4 regions of the Streptomyces sp. NPDC088400 genome follow, and region 3 is predicted to be linked to each of the others. Evidence: riboswitches for the same ligand, from Rfam matches in the RefSeq annotation. Region 3 holds a riboswitch; each other region holds the start of a gene.
The links. Region 3 has a riboswitch for cyclic di-AMP ahead of ACIQD6_RS27375 (C40 family peptidase). Riboswitches for the same ligand answer to the same signal wherever they lie in the genome.
Positions count from the first base shown of each region.

Region 1: linked by a shared signal. The riboswitch ahead of ACIQD6_RS01180 (NlpC/P60 family protein) and the one ahead of ACIQD6_RS27375 (C40 family peptidase) in region 3 are both predicted to bind cyclic di-AMP.
Region 2: linked by a shared signal. The riboswitch ahead of ACIQD6_RS20205 (M23 family metallopeptidase) and the one ahead of ACIQD6_RS27375 (C40 family peptidase) in region 3 are both predicted to bind cyclic di-AMP.
Region 4: linked by a shared signal. The riboswitch ahead of ACIQD6_RS19865 (transglycosylase SLT domain-containing protein) and the one ahead of ACIQD6_RS27375 (C40 family peptidase) in region 3 are both predicted to bind cyclic di-AMP.

Region 1 is NZ_JBIVMZ010000001.1:238,356-242,876, reverse strand. It holds gene ACIQD6_RS01185 (ATP-dependent DNA helicase) at 1-1,674, opposite strand, end outside; cyclic di-AMP (ydaO/yuaA leader) riboswitch at 1,962-2,125, shown strand; gene ACIQD6_RS01180 (NlpC/P60 family protein) at 2,124-3,383, shown strand; gene ACIQD6_RS01175 (hypothetical protein) at 3,457-3,810, opposite strand; gene ACIQD6_RS01170 (NlpC/P60 family protein) at 4,061-4,521, shown strand, end outside.
Region 2 is NZ_JBIVMZ010000007.1:378,913-383,433, reverse strand. It holds gene ACIQD6_RS20215 (M16 family metallopeptidase) at 1-873, shown strand, start outside; gene ACIQD6_RS20210 (M16 family metallopeptidase) at 891-2,273, shown strand; cyclic di-AMP (ydaO/yuaA leader) riboswitch at 2,461-2,626, shown strand; gene ACIQD6_RS20205 (M23 family metallopeptidase) at 2,640-3,416, shown strand; gene ACIQD6_RS20200 (GntR family transcriptional regulator) at 3,711-4,400, shown strand.
Region 3 is NZ_JBIVMZ010000012.1:90,164-94,684, reverse strand. It holds gene ACIQD6_RS27395 (8-amino-7-oxononanoate synthase) at 1-433, shown strand, start outside; gene ACIQD6_RS27390 (DUF397 domain-containing protein) at 509-793, opposite strand; gene ACIQD6_RS27385 (helix-turn-helix domain-containing protein) at 802-1,656, opposite strand; gene ACIQD6_RS27380 (ATP-binding protein) at 1,912-2,349, shown strand; gene ACIQD6_RS27375 (C40 family peptidase) at 2,476-2,949, opposite strand; cyclic di-AMP (ydaO/yuaA leader) riboswitch at 2,963-3,074, opposite strand; gene ACIQD6_RS27370 (hypothetical protein) at 3,496-3,804, opposite strand; gene ACIQD6_RS27365 (ATP-dependent Clp protease proteolytic subunit) at 3,811-4,521, opposite strand, start outside.
Region 4 is NZ_JBIVMZ010000007.1:285,640-290,160, forward strand. It holds gene ACIQD6_RS19860 (amino acid permease) at 1-787, shown strand, start outside; gene ACIQD6_RS19865 (transglycosylase SLT domain-containing protein) at 929-1,705, opposite strand; cyclic di-AMP (ydaO/yuaA leader) riboswitch at 1,710-1,895, opposite strand; gene ACIQD6_RS19870 (serine hydrolase domain-containing protein) at 2,649-3,794, opposite strand; gene ACIQD6_RS19875 (response regulator) at 3,932-4,521, opposite strand, start outside.

The DNA of each region.
Region 1 (4,521 bases), on a different contig from region 3:
CCGTTCGAGCACGGCCTCCAGGACCGTCGCGGGCCCGGCACCCGATTCGACGATCGTGCTCAGCTCTTCCATCAGCGTGTTGAAGCGCTTGACGGCATTCGCGGAGCGGGCCGCCATGCCGTACGCCTCGTCCACCCGCCGCAGCGCCTGCGGGAAGGTGATCTTCTCCCGCAGCGCGAGGGCGTCGATCATCGCCTCCGCACGGTCCCCGATGCCACGCTTGGGCACATTGAGGATCCGGCGCATCGGAACGCTGTCCTCCGGATTGGCCAGGACGCGCAGGTAGGCCAGCACGTCGCGGACCTCCTTGCGCTCGTAGAAGCGCACTCCTCCGACGACCTTGTACGGCAGTCCGACCCGGATGAAGATCTCTTCGAAGACACGCGACTGCGCGTTCGTACGGTAGAAGACGGCGACATCGCCCGCCTTGGCCTCGCCCGCGTCCGTCAGACGGTCGATCTCGTCGGCGACGAACTGCGCCTCGTCGTGCTCCGTGTCCGCGACGTAGCCGGTGATCTGGGCGCCCGCGCCGGCCTTCGTCCAGAGGTTCTTCGGCCGACGGCTCTCGTTCCGCTCGATGACCGCGTTGGCGGCGCTGAGGATCGTCTGCGTGGAACGGTAGTTCTGCTCCAGCAGAATCGTCGTCGCGTCCGGGTAGTCCTCCTCGAACTGGAGGATGTTACGGATGGTGGCGCCGCGGAAGGCGTAGATCGACTGATCGGCGTCACCGACGACACACAGCTCGGCCGGGTCGTGGTCGGCGCCGGAGGGGCCCACCAGCTCCCGTACGAGGGTGTACTGCGCGTGGTTGGTGTCCTGGTACTCGTCCACCAGGACGTGCCGGAAGCGCCGCCGGTAGTGCTCGGCGACATCGGGGAACGCCTGGAGCAGATGGACGGTGGTCATGATGATGTCGTCGAAGTCCAGGGCGTTGGCCTCACGCAGCCGCGCCTGGTACATCCGGTACGCCTCGGCGAGCATCTTCTCGAAGCCGTCGGCCGCCTGGTCGGCGAAGGTCTCCTCGTCGATCAGCTCGTTCTTCAGATTCGAGATCTTGGCGCTGAAGGACTTGGGCGGGTAGCGCTTGGGGTCGAGGTCCAGATCGCGGCAGACCAGGGCCATCAGGCGCTTGGAGTCGGCGGCGTCGTAGATCGAGAACGACGACGTGAACCCGAGCCTCTTCGACTCGCGCCGCAGGATGCGGATGCAGGCGCTGTGGAAGGTCAGCACCCACATGGCGGCGGCGCGCGGGCCGACGAGGTCGGCGACGCGCTCCTTCATCTCGCCCGCGGCCTTGTTGGTGAAGGTGATCGCCAGTATCTGGCCGGGGTGAACGTTGCGGGTCCCCAGCAGATGCGCGATCCGGTGGGTCAGGACCCGGGTCTTGCCGGAGCCGGCTCCGGCCACGATGAGCAGGGGCGATCCGGTGTGCACGACGGCCGCGCGCTGCTCCTCGTTCAGCCCTTCGAGCAGCGCGGCCGGATCCACCACGGTGCGCGGAGCGCCGTCGCGGTGGTACGCGTCCCGCGCCGGGGGCGCGTCGAAGGCACCCTCGAAGAGGTCGTCGGGCACCTGCTCCGGGGCATGCTCGGCGTGATCCTCGGGCGGCGGTGGGTGCTCGTCGCCCGAGGGCTGGAGGTCCGCCAGGAAACTGTCGTCAAAGAGGCTGCTCATCGCTTTACGAGTCTAGGCTCCCGGACTGACAGCCCGCGCCCGCCTTCGGAAGTCTCCCGAGGCATCCGTCGCCGCCCCCGACAGGATGCCGGGCGGACGCGCGGAACGGCCCGAAAAATCACGCACCGTAATGGCGGACTTACCCACCAACACCCCCGCACATCACGCGGGCAAATGTCACAAAAACGTATCGGGCATATCGGCCATCCGCCTTCACACAAGCGCCACACTTTGGCTAGCGTGCTCCGTCAGGCAGCCCGTTCCCTCCCCGGCGATCCGCGCCAAGCGGGCGGCCCGCGCCGAATTCGACCTTCCTGTGAGGAAGTTCGGAACCGGGGACCCACTCTGCACGACCGGGGTGAATCGGGCCGTACGTTCCAGGCCCGTAGGGCAGCCTTCCGTTCCGCCCGAACCCGACAGCTAACCCGGTAGGCGGTCCACGGAAGGAGATGCCGACCTTGGCGTCGCATCGCAAGCCGCGCAACCGTAGCGGAGTACGCGCCAACTCCCCGGCCGTCGGAGTCACGACGGCCGCTCTCGCTTCGGTCACGCTGCTCTCGACACAGAACGCGCACGCCGCGCCCACCGAGCCGACACCGTCCGTCGAAGAGGTACAGAAGAAGGTCGACGATCTGTACCGCCAGGCCGGGAGCGAGACCCAGCAGTACAACAAGGCCAAAGAAGCCACCCAGGAGCAGAAGCGCACGGTCGACCGTGCGCTCGACGACGCCGCCGAGCGCATGGACAAGCTGAACGAGGCCCGCCGCAAGCTCGGCGGCTACGCGGCCACGCAGTACCGGGAAGGCGCGATCACCCCGACCGCCGCCCTGCTGTTCGCGGACAGCCCTGAGGAGTTCCTCGAACAGAAGCAGACGACGGACCGGCTGACCGACCGTCAGCAAGGGGCCGTCGCCGAGTACCAGTCACAGCAGGCCGACGCGACGAAGCAGCGGGCAGAGGCGACCAAGAGCCTGGAGTCGCTCTCCGACTCGCAGGCATCCCTGCGCACCAGCAAGGAGAGCGTCCAGAAGAAGCTCAGCGCGGCGCGGGCACTGCTGTCGAAGCTGACCGCCGAGGAAAAGGCGCGCCTGGCCGCGCTGGAACGCAAGAAGGAAGACGAGGCCCGCCGCAAGGCGGAGGCGAAGGCCAAGGAAGACGCTCGGGCCAGGGCCGAGGCCGAGCGCCTGCGCGAGAAGCAGGAACAAGAGCAAGAGCGGGCGAAGCAGCAGGACGGGGAGCAGGCCGAATCCCCGTCGACCGGAACGGACAACGAGACCGGCTCAGACTCAGGCTCAAGTACGGGCACCGGCACCGGCACGGGCACCGGGACCGGCTCGGGGGCCTCCGACAGCGCGCAGACCACCAAGGCCGCGAAGGTCCTCGCCTTCGCCCGCGCCCAGATCGGCAAGCCGTACGTCTGGGGCGCGACCGGCCCCAGCTCGTACGACTGCTCGGGCCTGACCCAGGCCGCCTGGAAAGAGGCGGGCGTGGAACTTCCGCGTACCACCTGGGACCAGGCGAAGACCGGCACGCGCGTCGCGACGGAGGACCTCCGTCCGGGCGATCTGGTCTTCTTCTACGACGACATCAGCCATGTCGGCATCTACATCGGCGACGGCATGATGATCCATGCCCCCAAGCCGGGCGCGAACGTCCGCGAGGAGTCGATCTACTACATGCCGATCTACGGCAGCGTCCGCCCCGCCTGACACCGGCGGACCGCTGAACTCACGCCCGTGGCCCGGGGAGCGCCGTCGAGCGTCCTGCGGGCCACGGCCCCGCTCAGGTCCAGAGCGTGGCGATGAAGATGTTGGCCACCGTCAGACCGCCCACCACGCCGAACAGCGGCTTCGAGGCGGCCTCGTCGTCCCGCTTCACGTACACCACACCCAGGATCACGACCAGGATCGCCAGCTTGATGCCGATCTTGATGTTGTTCAGGGTGTGACCGTCGGCCTGGTTGAGGCCCACCAGCACCATGCCGGTGATCAGCATCGTCAGCGCTCCGTGCAGCATCGGTGCGTTGAACCGTGCCGTGCCCGCGCTCATCGCCTTCATCTGCGTCAGAAAGCCGCCGAGCAGCGAGGCGATGCCGATGATGTGCAGGGCGACGAAGACATTGATGAGTACGTCCATGACTCGGAGCCTAACCAGGGCCTTACCACTGCTCTTCGGTGAGGTGAGGCTTTGTTGCCGTATCGGTCGGGTCCGACCGGAGATCGCCGCTCCGTCGCGATCGAGCCGGTCATAAAGCGCAACAGATCATCCATCTCACGCCAATACCGCCATGTCGACAACGGCTTGTGACCTTGCCCCTTACGGTCCTCTCCGGGTGGGCGGCTCTCGCCGTCGGCCCCGTACGGACATAAGGAAGAGGACCACCCCCGTGGCAGCGCACCGAAAACCCAGACAGCGCCCGCTCGCCGGCTCGGCCGGCCGTACCGCCGCCACTCTCGCGCTCGCCGGAGCCGCGACCGTCACCGCCTTCGACGGGCCCGCACACGCCGAACCCCGGCTCACCCCGGCCCAGGTCAAGGCCAAGGTCGACGGGCTGTACGAGCAGGCCGAGGCCGCCACCGAGCAGTACAACGGGGCGAAGGAGAAGGCGGACGCCGCACACGCCTCGCTGGCGGAGCTGCGCGACGAGGCAGCGCGTCGTACGGAACGGCTCAACACGGCCCGCGACGCGCTCGGTTCGATCGCCGCCGCGCAGTACCGGGCCGGTGGCCTCGACCCCGCCGTACAGCTCGCCCTCAGTTCCAAGCCCGAGGAGTACCTGGAAGCGGCCGGCTTCGCCGAACAGGCCGGTGCCCGCCAGGCGAGCACGATCGCCGGGGTCCGCAAGGG
Region 2 (4,521 bases), on a different contig from region 3:
ACCGCTCTCTCCTACCCGGAGGGGCACCCGTACCACCACACCCCGATCGGCTCGATGGCCGACCTGGACGCCGCCACGCTGGAGGACGCCCGCGCGTTCTTCCGTACGAACTACGCGCCGAACAACGCGGTGCTGTCGGTCGTCGGTGACATCGATCCCGAGCAGACGCTCGCCTGGGTCGAGAAGTACTTCGGCTCCATCCCGTCCCACGACGGCAAGCAGCCGCCGCGTGACGGCGCACTCCCCGACATCATCGGCGAGGAGCTGCGCGAGGAGATCCAGGAGGAGGTCCCGGCGCGCGCGCTGATGGCCGCCTACCGGCTGCCCCACGACGGCACCCGCGAGTGCGACGCCGCCGACCTGGCGCTCACCGTCCTCGGCGGCGGGGAGTCCTCCCGCCTCCACAACCGCCTGGTGCGCCGCGACCGTACCGCCGTCGCCGCGGGCTTCGGGCTGCTGCGCCTGGCGGGCGCCCCGTCGCTCGGCTGGCTGGACGTGAAGACGTCCGGCGGTGTCGAGGTACCGGAGATCGAGACCGCGGTCGACGAGGAGCTGGCCCGCCTCGCCGCCGAGGGGCCGACCGACGAGGAGATGGAGCGGGCGCAGGCCCAGCTGGAGCGCGAATGGCTGGACCGGCTCGGCACGGTCGCCGGCCGCGCCGACGAGCTGTGCAGGTTCGCCGTCCTGTTCGGCGACCCGCAGCTGGCGCTGTCCGCCGTCACGCGCGTGCTGGACATCACGGCGGAGGAGGTGCGGGCCGTCGCCGCGGAGCGGTTGCGCCCGGACAACAGGGCGGTACTGGTGTACGAACCGCTCACCGCCGCCGATGACGACGACGCCGAGACCGACGAGCACGAGGGGGCGGACCAGTGACCGACGCTGCCGTGACCATGGACTTCCACCCACAGCCGACCGCCGGCGAAGCCCGGCCCTGGGCCTTCCCGGCCCCCGGGCGCGGCGCGCTCGACAACGGCCTGACCGTGTTGCGCTGCGACCGCCCGGGACAGCAGGTGGTGGCGGTCGAGATCATTCTCGACGCACCGCTGGAAGCCGAGCCCGAAGGGCTCGACGGCATCGCCACCATCATGGCGCGGGCCCTCTCCGAAGGCACCGACAAGCGCTCCGCCGAGGAGTTCGCCGCCGAGCTGGAGCGCTGCGGCGCCACGCTCGACGCGTACGCCGACCACCCGGGCGTACGGGTCTCCCTGGAGGTCCCCGTATCCCGGCTGCCCAAGGCGCTCGGGCTGCTCGCCGAGGCGCTGCGCGCCCCCGCCTTCGCGGACAGCGAGGTCGAGCGGCTCGTACGGAACCGGCTCGACGAGATCCCGCACGAGACCGCCAACCCCGGCCGCCGCGCCGCCAAGCAGCTCTCCAAGGAGCTGTTCCCGGCCTCCGCGCGCATGTCACGACCGCGCCAGGGCACCGAGGAGACGGTCGAGCGCATCGACGCCGCGGGCGTACGTGCCTTCTACGAGGCGCACGTACGTCCCGCCACGGCCACCGCGGTCATCGTCGGCGACCTCACCGGCGTCGACCTGGACGCGGTGCTCGCCGACTCCCTCGGCACCTGGACCGGCAATACCGCCGCTCCCCGTCCCGTACCGCCGGTGACCGCCGACGACACGGGCCGTGTGGTGATCGTGGACCGGCCCGGCGCCGTCCAGACCCAGCTGCTGATCGGCCGTATCGGCCCGGACCGGCATGACCGGGTCTGGCCCGCGCAGGTGCTCGGCACGTACTGCCTGGGTGGCACCCTCACGTCCCGGCTCGACCGGGTGCTGCGTGAGGAGAAGGGCTACACCTACGGTGTACGGGCCTTCGGCCAGGTGCTGCGCTCCTCGGCTCCCTCGACCCCGGGCGGGGTGACGGGCGCCGCGATGCTCGCCATCAGCGGCTCCGTGGACACCGCGTCCACCGGCCCGGCGCTGGACGACCTCTGGACGGTGCTCCGCACCCTCGCCGCCGAAGGCCTCACCGACGCCGAGCGGGACGTCGCCGTGCAGAACCTGGTGGGGGTGGCACCGCTCAAGTACGAGACGGCGGCGTCCGTCGCGGCCACGCTGGCCGACCAGGTCGAGCAGCACCTCCCGGACGACTTCCAGGCGCAGTTGTACGCGCGCCTTGTGGAGACCGGCACCGTGGAGGCGACCGCCGCGGCCGTCAACGCCTTCCCGGTGGACCGGTTGGTGACCGTGCTCGTGGGTGACGCCGCCCAGATCGAGGAGCCGGTCAAGGCTCTCGGTATCGGTGAAGTGACCGTCGTCACCGGCTGATCCGGCCTCAGGAGGGAACCCTGGCGACACCTGTCGCCGGGGTTCCCGTGGTATGTCCGTTTTGTTGGAGAGGTTGCCCGTCTGCCCTGTGGCGATGCCAACAAAACTTCCTGTCTGTTTGGCGAACGAAAGATGACCCGCTTAGCGTCGGTCCGGCTGTTCGCCAGTTGCGCCGCACCGCGGCGTCGGACAGTCATCGCCGAGTCCCCGTCAGGCGCGAGCCTGGGGAGCCGGGGACCCACGTAGTCCCTGGGGTGAATCGGACGCCTTCGCGCACCGGCGCGGAGGGGCCCGTAGGAGACCTTCCTGCTCCGAACCCGTCAGCTAACCCGGTAGGCGAGAAGGAAGGAAAGGACCAGCCACTTCATGGCGTTCACCCGTGCCACCGGGAAGCATCGTGCCCGGAGCAGAATGAGCCGCAAGGGCGCGAGCGTCGCCGGCGCCGCGACTCTCACCGCGACCGGAGTCATCGGCACCCTGGCCTCTTCCCCGGCACTCGCCGCCACCACCGACGTCCAGGCGGCCCAGCAGACCGGCCTGGCCCAGGCCATCACCATCGACGAGTCCCTCGCGGGCACGGTCGACACCCAGGCGGAGGCCCAGCACCAGGCCGCCGCCCGTGCCAAGGCACAGGCCGTGGCGGAGGCGGAGGCCAAGCGCAAGGCCGTGGCGCGCGCCAAGGAGATCCGTGCCGAGGAGGCCCGTGCGGCCCGTGAGGCCGAGCGCAAGCGCCTCAACGCCTTCCAGCTCCCGGTCGCCGGCTCGTACGTCACCACCGGCTACCAGAGCGGCGGCTCCCTCTGGTCCTCCGGCAGCCACTCGGGCATCGACTTCCGCGCGGCGTCCGGCACTTCGGTCGTTGCCGTCGGCGCGGGCACCGTGGTCGAGGCGGGCTGGGGCGGTTCGTACGGCAACAACATCGTGCTCAAGATGAAGGACGGCACGTACACGCAGTACGGCCATCTCTCCTCGATCGGCGTCTCCGTCGGCCAGAGCGTCACCCCGGGGCAGCAGATAGGTCTCTCGGGGGCGACCGGCAACGTCACCGGGCCGCACCTTCACTTCGAGGCCCGCACGAGCCCGGACTACGGCTCCGACATGGACCCCGTCGGCTACCTGCGCGCGCACGGCGTGAACGTCTGACGAAGCACTCCGACCGACCGCTCCGACCGATCGCTCGGACTGACACTCCGATCACTTCGCTCGTCCGAAGGCCCCGGCCCGTGCCGGGGCCTTCGTGCGCTTCCGCGCCCTCCGTGGCCTTCCGTGCCGCCCGGAGCCTTTCGAGCGGTCCGGTGGCCTTCCGTATCCGCCGCTCTGGCCAAAAGATATCCATGGATTCCGACTCCCCATCGGAAATTCGTGCTGATTGCAATAGAGTCACGGAACAGGCGTCAATCAGCAGAGTTTCGCGCGGATTAAGTCGGAGGTTCGGACATGCGCATTCCCGCGCACTCGGTATGCACGGCGATCCGCGACGACATCGTCTCCGGTCTGTTCGAGCGGGGCAGCCGCCTCACCGAGGAGCAGCTGGCACGGCGCTACGGCGTCTCCCGCGTCCCGGTGCGCGAAGCCCTGCGCACCCTGGAGTCGGAGGGCTTCGTGACCACCCGCCGCCATGCCGGCGCGTGTGTGGCCGAGCCCTCGGAGCAGGAGGCGGGGGATCTCCTGGAGGTGCGGCTGCTGCTGGAGCCGCTGGGTGCCGCACGCGCCGCCCAGCGCCGCACGGAGGCCCACCTCAAGGTGCTGCGCGGCCTGGTCAGGCTGGGCCAGGAGCGGGCCCGCAGGGGCCAGGGCGAGGATCTGCGCTCGCTCGACGCCTGGTTCCACGAGACGCTCGCCCAGGCGTCGGGAAGCCCGGGGCTGATCGCCCTGCTCACCCAGACCAGGCACAAGATCGCATGGATGTACGTGGCCGAGCAGCCCGCCCACCCCGTGGAGTCCTGGGCGGAGCACGGCGCGATCGTGGACGCGGTGGCCCGTGGTGACGCGGAGCGGGCGCGGGCGCTCACGGCCCTGCACGCGGAGCGGACGGCGGCGACGCACAGGCTGCGGAAACCAGGCCGGATCCGGGAAAGAGTGAGGCCTTCGCAACATGCCGTAAACACCGCGAGCGTCCGTACTTAACAATCCAGCCGTATACAAAGAACATAAATATGCGGGGCTTATTTCCTGCTGCCCGTACGCTTTATCCGTACGCGTTATCCGCGCGAGCTGTCGGCACAAAAGAACGGAGCCGTGGTGTGCT
Region 3 (4,521 bases):
GGCCCGGGTCGTCGAGCATCTGGTCAACGCCGCGCGCACGTTCATCTTCGACACGGGCCTGGCGCCGGCGGCCGTCGGCGGCGCGCTGGAGAGCCTGCGGCTGCTGCGCCGGGAGCCCGCGCGGGCCGGGCGCGCCCGCGAGGTGGCCCGTACGCTGCACCGGCTGCTCACGGAGGCGGGGCTGACTGCCGTACGACCGGACGCCGCCGTGGTCTCCGTACAGGCGCCGTCCCCGGAGGCGGCCGTGCGCTGGGCGGCCGACTGTCGCGCGGCGGGCCTGGGGGTGGGCTGTTTCCGGCCGCCGTCGGTGCCGGACGGCATCTCACGGATCAGGCTCACCGCGCGTGCCGACCTGACGGACGAACAGATCGGCACGGCGGTACGGACGATCGTGGCAACGGCGTCGGAGGGGGCTGCCGCGTCCGTCGGCTGAGATCCGGTACTCGACTGTCCCGGGCCCACCACCTGAGAGTCCCGGGCTCTGGTCCCGGTGTGTACGTGAACGTGCTCAGGACGCGGCAGCCTCCCCGCACAACGCGTGGACGAACGCCGTCCACGCGCCCGGGGTGAAGGACAGATGCGGCAGGTTCACATCCTTCGAGTCACGTACGGCCAGTCCGTCCGCGCGGGTGCGGGCGGACTCCACGCAGTTGTTCGCCCCGGTGCTGTAGCTGCTGCGCCGCCAGGCCGGGGCGGGGACCGGGGCGGTGGGAAGAGAGGTGGGGGGAGTGGGGGATGGGGGGAGAGTGGAGTCCGAAGTCTGGACTGGGGGCTGTGCGAGGCAAGCGGACATGATGCTCCCTACGCGCCGTCACCGATCCCGGCGATGAGATCCAATGAATCCTTGGGTGAGAGGGCGTGCGCCTGCATGATGCGGAACGCGGCGCAGTACGCCTCAAGGTCTTCTTTCCGCTCAAGATAGAGGCTATTCGTGAGGTGGTCGAGAACGACCAAATCCAGATCAGTAATGTGCGGAAAAGAGAAGATAACGAAAGGTCCAGTGAGCCCGATATAGCCACCGGCGCTGAACGGGAGTACCTGGAGGCGCACATGAGGCAGACCGGCCAGCAGCGATAAGGTCCGTAATTGATCTCGCATCACTTCCGGCCCGCCCACCTCTCTCCGCAGCACGGCCTCGTCGAGCACGGCGTGCAGCTCCAACGGCTGCGCGGCGCGCAGCACTTCCTGGCGGGCGAGGCGCACATCGACCAGGGAGTCGACCGTCGCGGCGGGCAGTCCCTCCAGCGCGGCCCGCGTCACGGCGCGGGCGTACGAGGGCGTCTGGAGCAGCCCAGGGACCACCGAGGTCTCCAGTGTCCGCGCCGTACGGGCCTGGGACTCCAGGCTGATGAAGTCCCGGTACTGGGGCGGGATCACGCCGCCGTACGCCATCCACCACCCGGGCCCGCCGCTCGATGCGCCCGCCAACGCGCCCAGCAAAGCGCGCAGTTGGGGATCGGAGATGCCCAGAGCATCCAGGAGCGCGGCCAGATCGTCGTCCTTCACCCCGCTGACGCCCGTCTCGATCCGGCTGACTTTCGACTGATGCCAGCCGAGCAGCCGCGCCGTGTCCCCGCTCGTGAGGCCCGCGCTCTGTCGCAGCTTGCGCAATTCGTCCCCGAGCCTGCGCCGACGCACCTCTGGAATATGCCGCATGAATTAACCCTTCTCCGCGCTCTCCCGGCCGACGCCATCCGGCGCCGCGCGGAGAAGGTATCTTTCCGGGGCCCAAATACGGTCTCGCGTAGTACGGTTCACCGCTTTGAGCGACAGATATATGCATATCGCGGTGGATCAGCCCGGAGAACGGCACCATGAGTGGCACGCTGGCGCGGAGCACGGTCCGAGGCCGTCCGCGCAGGCATCCGCTCTGTGCCGGGTCCGGTCCGGCGGGAAAGGGACGGCATCGCCATGGCAGACCATCAGGAAGCATCCATCACACTGCCGAGCGATCCCGCGTCGGTGCCGGCGGCCCGAAGATACGTCGCGGACCTGCTGACGGCATGGGGTCTGCCCGGTGAGGCCGAGACCGCCGACACGGTCCGGCTGATCGTCTCGGAACTGGCCACCAACGCGGTGCAGCACACCCTCGGCCAGTCGCCCACCTTCACGGTCGACGTCTGGCTGGAGGAGCGTGACGGGGAGTTGCGGCTGGGGGTCACCGACAGCCACCCGCGCTGGCCGCAGCGGCTGCCGGCGGCCGTACAGCAGGACAACGGCCGCGGCATGGTGATCATCCGCTCGCTGGCGGCCGAGTGCGGCGGCCGGGTCTCCGTCACCCCGACGCCGGAGGGCGGCAAGACCGTCTGGATCGCGTTGCCCTGGACGGCGGCCCCCGTCCAGAGCTGACACACGGTCCGGACAGGGGGCGGGCGCGATCGGACGCTGCCGGAGCGCTCCCGGTCCAGGTCCGTGGACCGGGGCCGCCCCTGTTCACCGCGCCGTACATCCGGTGCGCCGGCTCACCTCACCGGCTCACTTCACCCGCCCGTACCAGACACTCCTGGACCAGATCCTCTCCAGCCGCACCTTGGACCCGGATTTCGGCGAGTGCCAGATCTTGCCCCTGCCCGCGTAGATCCCCACGTGGTAGATGCTGTTCCCGTAGTGGAAGAACACCAGGTCCCCCTTGCGCCGATGGGAGCGCGAGATGTGGCGGGTCTTGTTGTACTGCTGCTGCGCCGTGCGCGGGAGTTTCTTGCCCACCCGCTTGAACGAGTAGAGCGTCAGCCCTGAACAGTCGAAGCGGGACGGCCCGGTGGCGCCCCACCGGTACGGGGAGCCCTGCTTCGAGGCGGCGACCTTCATGGCTTTGACCGCGTGCGTGGCGGCATAGGCGTCGGGTGTCGCGCCGGGCGCGAGCATCGTGCCGCCGACAGCGGCGAGTGTGAGGACCGATACGGCTCCGGTCCGGGACAGCAAAGACGGGACATGTGCCTGCGCAGTCATGCGCAACCCTTCGTCAGCCGCCTGTGAAAGATGACCTGTCGGGTTCGGACTGGCGAAGATGCCCGGCCGCGTGAGCGGCTTCACCCCGAGGGACGGCCCGGACCGCGGGTCATCCCGTACTGATTGGGTCCTCCACTCCTGCCGATCCACTCCTGTCGACCAGTCATCCGGAACGGCGGCAGGACTCGGCGTCCGCCCGGACCGCCCCGCCGCGGTGGCGGGGGCTTGTCGTGCAGGGATCTTGACCTGGCCGTGGCGGATATCCGGGCCGAAACGACGATATGTGAAGTTCATCACGTCTGATCCGTATGGGTGGCGACTCGGTGTGTCGGGCCCGGACGCGGAGCCTTGATGAGGGCCGTAGCTGCGGGGGAATGGGGGGCGCGTTACGGATCTCGCCGCATTGCGCAACTCACTTCCTCGGACTCGTCCATGCAGTTCATACGCTGAACGAGCGAGCCGTTCCCGTATGGGCGCGTCCATACGGGAGGGCCGGACGGTCGTCGGGCGGTCGTCGGGTGGCCGTCCGGGGTGCCAGGGGTGTGCTCAGGCCGGGCGTTCGGGAGGCAGCGTGACCCGTCCCGCCCGTCGCTCACCGTCGAGCACCCGCAGCGCGCGGGCCAGGGTCGCGGCGTGCAGCTCGGTCTCGCCGCGGGTGTGCATGGCCGTCAGGGCGTCCCGCAGGGCGGCGGCTCGGGCGGGGAGTGCCTGTGCGGCGCGGAGGGCGCCGTAGGTGTCCGAGCCCCGGGCCGGGTTGATCCGCCCGAGCAGATCGACGAGCTGGAGGTAGCTGTCGACCATGTCGCCCTCGGCGCGGGTCAGGGCGGGCAGCGGCGGCAGTTCAGGAGGCAGCACCGGTGGTCACCGTCCGCCGGAGGAGCCGGAGGAGCCGGAGGAGCCGGAGGGGGCTGTGGGGTCTGCGGGGTCGGAGGGGTCTGTGGGGCCCGTGGATCCGGGGAGGTCGAGAGAGGTCCTGCGGTTCTCGATCACGTGGTCGATCAGGCCGTAGGCCTTGGCGTCGGCAGCCGTGAAGATCTTGTCGCGTTCGATGTCCTCGGCGATCCGTTCCGCGCTCTGGCCGGTGTGACGTACGAGCAGGGACTCCAGCAGCGCGCGCAGCCGCAGCATCTCGTCCGCGTGGATCGCCAGGTCGGACGGCTGCCCTTGGACGGGGTCCTCGATGACGGGCTGCCGGACGAGGATCCGGGCGCCGGGCAGGGCCATCCGTTTGCCGGGGGCGCCGGCGGCCAGCAGCACGGCCGCGGTGGAGGCGGCCTGGCCGAGGCACGTCGTCTGCACGTCGCAGGTGACGATCCGCATCGTGTCGTAGATCGCGGACATCGCGCTGACCGAGCCGCCCGGCGAGTTGATGTAGAGGCAGATGTCCTGGTCGGGCGCGGCGTATTCGAGGTGGATGAACTGCGCGATCACATCGTTGGCCGCAGTGTCGTCCACGGCGGTGCCGAGGAAGATGATCCGCTCCTCGAGGAGCTTGGAGTACGGGTCGAGGGTGCGGGTTCCGTTGGCCGTCCGCTCGGTGAACTCGGGCAGGACATAGCGGGCCGAAGGGTG
Region 4 (4,521 bases), on a different contig from region 3:
CTTCCTGCCGGGTGGCTGGCAGGGCGTCGTCTCCGGTGTCCTCGCCGTCGTCTTCGCCTTCGGCGGCCTGGAGGTCGTCACGATCGCGGCGGCCGAGTCCGACGACCCGGTGCGCTCGGTGGCCAGGGCGGTGCGCAGCTCGGTGTTCCGGATCCTGTTCTTCTACGTCGGCTCGATGCTGGTCATCGTGACCGCGTTGCCGTGGACGGCGCAGAAGGCGGGGCTGAGTCCGTACGTCACCGTCCTCGACGCGATCGGCGTCCCGTCCGCCGGGCAGATCATGAACATCGTCGTGTTCGTGGCTCTGCTCTCGGCGCTCAACGCCAACCTCTACGGGGCGTCCCGGATGGTCTTCTCGCTCGCCGAACGGGGTGAGGCGCCGGGCTCGCTGCGAAAGGTGAGCGAGGGGGGCGTGCCGCGCCGGGCGGTCCTGGCCTCCGTGGCGTTCGGCTTCGTCTCCGTGCTGCTCAATCTGAAGTGGCCCGACTCGGTCTTCCTCTACATGCTCAACTCGGTCGGCGCGGTGCTCCTCTTCGTATGGGCGCTGATCGCCGCGTCGCAGCTGCGCCTGCGGCGGCGTATCGAGGAGGAGGCACCGGAACGCCTGATCCTGAAGATGTGGCTCTTCCCGGGCCTGACCATCGCGGCGCTGGTCGCGATGGCGGTCTTGTTCGGGCTGATGCTGACCGACGACACGGCGCGTCCGCAGCTGCTGTGGTCCCTGGGTGCGGCGGCACTCGTCCTGGCGGTGGCGGGCCTGCGGGAGCTGCGCGCACGCCGCGTGTGAACCGGACGCCGGAATTCCGTGCGGCCCGGCCGCTCCACCGCCGTGTCGCCCGCCACCGATACGCGGGCCCCTGTCCGGCGCGAATCATCGCTCCGGCAGGGGCCCGCGTATCGGCGTCCTGACGAATCCCGGCAGGGACTGTCAGTAGGGGCCGTTCACATTGTCGATCGAGCCGTACTTGTCGGCGGCGTAGTTGCACGCGGCCGTGATGTTGGCGACCGGGTCGTAGCTGTCGGTCGACGTACCGGGCACGTGGTAGGCCTGGAACGTCGGGTCGATGACCTGGAGGAGCCCCTTGGACGGGGTGCCGGCCACGGCGTTGGAGTCCCAGTTGTTGATGGCCGCCGGGTCGCCCGCGGACTCGCGGATGATGTTGCGGTGGATGCCGTCGTAGGTGCCCGGAATGCCGTGGGCGGCCATGACGTCCAGCGACTCCTTGATCCAACCGTCCAGGTTGTCGGAGTACGTCTTCTCCGCCGCCGCCTGGACGACCGTGGCGCCCGCACCGGACTTCGCGTTTTCGGCACTCGCCTGTGTGGCAGCGCCGGCCGTGGCCTTCTCGGCCTTGGCCTTCTCGCCGATCGACAGCTTGGTGCCGGGGTGAAGCAGCGACGGGTCGTCGCCGACGGCCTTCTCGTTGTCCTGGTACAGCTTCTTCCAGCCGCCGCTCAGGGAATGCGCGTGCGCGATCTTGGAAAGAGAATCACCCGCGACCACGGAGTAGCTGGCCGGCTTGGCCTTGACGGCGGCGGGCGCGGTAGCCGCTTCGGCGGCGACATGACCCGCCGACGGGGCCGCACTGGCGGTGGTCGCGGCCACCAGCGGAAGGGCGAGTACGGCGCCACCCGCGCCCACGGCGACGAGGCCTCGGGCGAGCGGGCTGATTCTGGGACGACGGTGCTTGGCCTTTGCGGGCATGACGAATTCCTCTCCGTCGCCTGCGAGGTGAGCTGTCGGGTTCGGGCGGGAGATGCCCGGCCGCGTGGGAATGCGACTTCACCCCTAGCCGGTCCGGTATCGGATCAGCGACTTACCTGGGTTCCCCGCTCCTGCCGTAGGTGAGTGGGTGTGGTTTCCGGACAGCGGCAGGATTCGGCGTTCTATCCGGAGTGACGTGAAACTAGACGAGAACGTCCGGGCGAAACAAGTCCTGAATTCACAACGCCCCTCCATAAGGGAATCCGAACCGGCAAATCCCGGTCTCCCCATTCCACGCCAGGAAACTCAACTCTCCTTCCCTGTGAGCGAAGTGGACGGGCGAGCAAGAACCTCACCGCGGCGCAGGGCGTGACGGGAATCACGAGGCAAGGGGGGGATGCGCGTCACAACACCGAACAGAGGGCAGTAAGTTACGCGAATATTCCAAATAAGACTTAAAGCAAGAACGCCAGCAAAACGCCCATATGGGCGGCTGATGCTGTACGGGCCTCGTACTCCGCGACGACGACGCGACCGACGCCCCGGGACGCGCCCACCCCGACACCGCCCCATCCCGACATCGCCCGGCCGGGCAGCAACACCGACACTCCAGAGTTCGTTCCCACACAGCGAGTCACCCTCGTCCGGCCACTCCTTGCCCGGGTGCGCCGTCGGCGGCATCAAATGGGCAGCGACGGTCGCATTTCTGACTGCCTGTCGTCACATCACTCAGGAATATGATCTCCCGCTCAAGGCAACCGGGTTCATCCGGCAATGCAGGGCGATCGGGAGTCAGAAACCTTTCCGGCGCTTCCTTTTACCCGAGAACCGGCGAATTCCAGATTCTGGAGTCTGCGGAATACGCGGCACAGGGCTCGGGGATGTGGAGCGTCACCGGAGAATTGCCGACCGACACGGCTCTCGCCCCGCCCACTCGCGGGCGTCAGCCTGCCAGGCAGTCGCGCACAGCCGCGACGAGGCGGTCCGCACGGGCGTCGCCGTGGCCGATCATGCGGTTGGCGGTGTACGCGAAGCCCACGCCGAACTCGTCGTCGCCGAAGGCGAATTGGCCGCCGGCTCCGTCGTTGCCGAAACTGCGCTCCCCCAGCATCGGCCGGAAGGCCGGCGAGTCGAGCAGGAAGCCCGAGCCCCAGCGTGCCCCGGCGTCGAAGCCCAGCCACCCCTTGCCGGACGACATCTCGCGGACCGCGTCCGTCACGGTGTCCGGTGTGAGCAGCCGCTCCCGGCCCTCGATGCCGGTCACGGTGGCGGCGTAGAGCCCGGCAAGTCCGCTCGCCGACGCCGTGGCACCGGCTCCGGGCAGCTCCATTCCCAGCAGCGCCGGGTCGTTCCAGCCGTGCGGCTCGTCGAGACCGGGGAAGGCCAGGGCTCCGTTCATCGTCACGATGCGGGTGAGCAGGTGCTCGGGCCCTGGCATCCCCGGCCGTCCCTCGGCCTCGACGAGCCGGGCACGGCCGGCCGTCTCCTCGGTGGGCAGGCCGATCCAGGCCCGTAGTCCCAGCGGGTCGCCCACGACGCGGCGGAAGTACGCGCCGGGAGTGAGCCCGGTGATGCGCCGGATGACCTCACCGATGAGGAAGCCGAAGACGTGACCGTGGTACTCGTACGCCGTGTCCGGCTCCCACAGCGGCTTCTGCTCCTCCATGGCCCGGGTCACCGGTGTCCAGCCGGCGATCTCCTCGAAGCTGAGTACCCGGTCGAGGGCGGGGAGTCCCGCCCGGTGCCCGAGGACCATGCGGCAGGTGATGGCGTCCTTGCCGTGCTGCGCGAACTCGGGCCAGTACCGGCTCACCGGGGCGTCGAGGTCGAGGCGTCCCTCCTGCGCGAGGAGGTGGGCGCACAGGCTCACGATGCCCTTGGCACAGGAGAAGACCGGCACCACTGTGGCCTGGTCCCACGGCCGGCCGGTCCGCTGGTCCGCGACCCCGCCCCACAGATCCACGACCTTGCGTCCGCCGGCGAACACCGTGACGGCAGAGCCGAGTTCGGGGAACTCGGTGAAGTTCCGCGCGAACACGTCGGCGACGGCTCCGAAGTGCTCGTCGGCCCATCCGTTGCGCTGATCCACCGTGTCGCGCCCTCCGCATGGCCGTGGGGGCTCGTTGTGCCCAGGGGGTACGCGCCTCTGCCTCCCACGGTCGTTGACCGGGTCACAGTACGGCGATGCGCGATCTCGTCACGAACGATTTAGCTCGCGGACCGGCCTCAGGTCGACACCCCAGGCCTGGTGAGGCCGCTCTCATAGGCGACGATGACAAGTTGCGCTCGGTCGCGGGCATTCAGCTTGGCAAGCAGGCTGCTCACATGAGTCTTCACGGTCGGCAGACCGATCACCAGACGCCCGGAGATCTCGGCGTTCGACAATCCGTTCGCGATCAGCACGAGCACCTCCTGTTCCCGCTGGGTGAGCCCGGCAAGTCTTGGTGTGGGCCGGAATGTCTGGAGCACTTCGCCGCGGGGAGAGAACTTCGCGAGGAGGCGGCGCGTGACGGTCGGTGCCAACACACCGTCGCCGTCGGCTATGACGCGAATACCGGCGACCAGGTCGGAGGGCGAGGCGTCCTTCAGCATGAACCCGCTGGCACCTGCCTGAAGGGCCGGGTAGACATACTCGTCCATGTCGAACATGGTGAGAGCAAGCACGCGAACGTCTGCCATTGAGTCGTCGGAGCAGATCTGCCGCGTAGCGGCCACGCCGTCCATGACGGGCATACGCAGGTCCATCAGAACGACATGTGGTTTCAGCTCTCGGGCCAGTTCCACTGCCATGGCGCCGTCACTTGCCTCCCCGATCG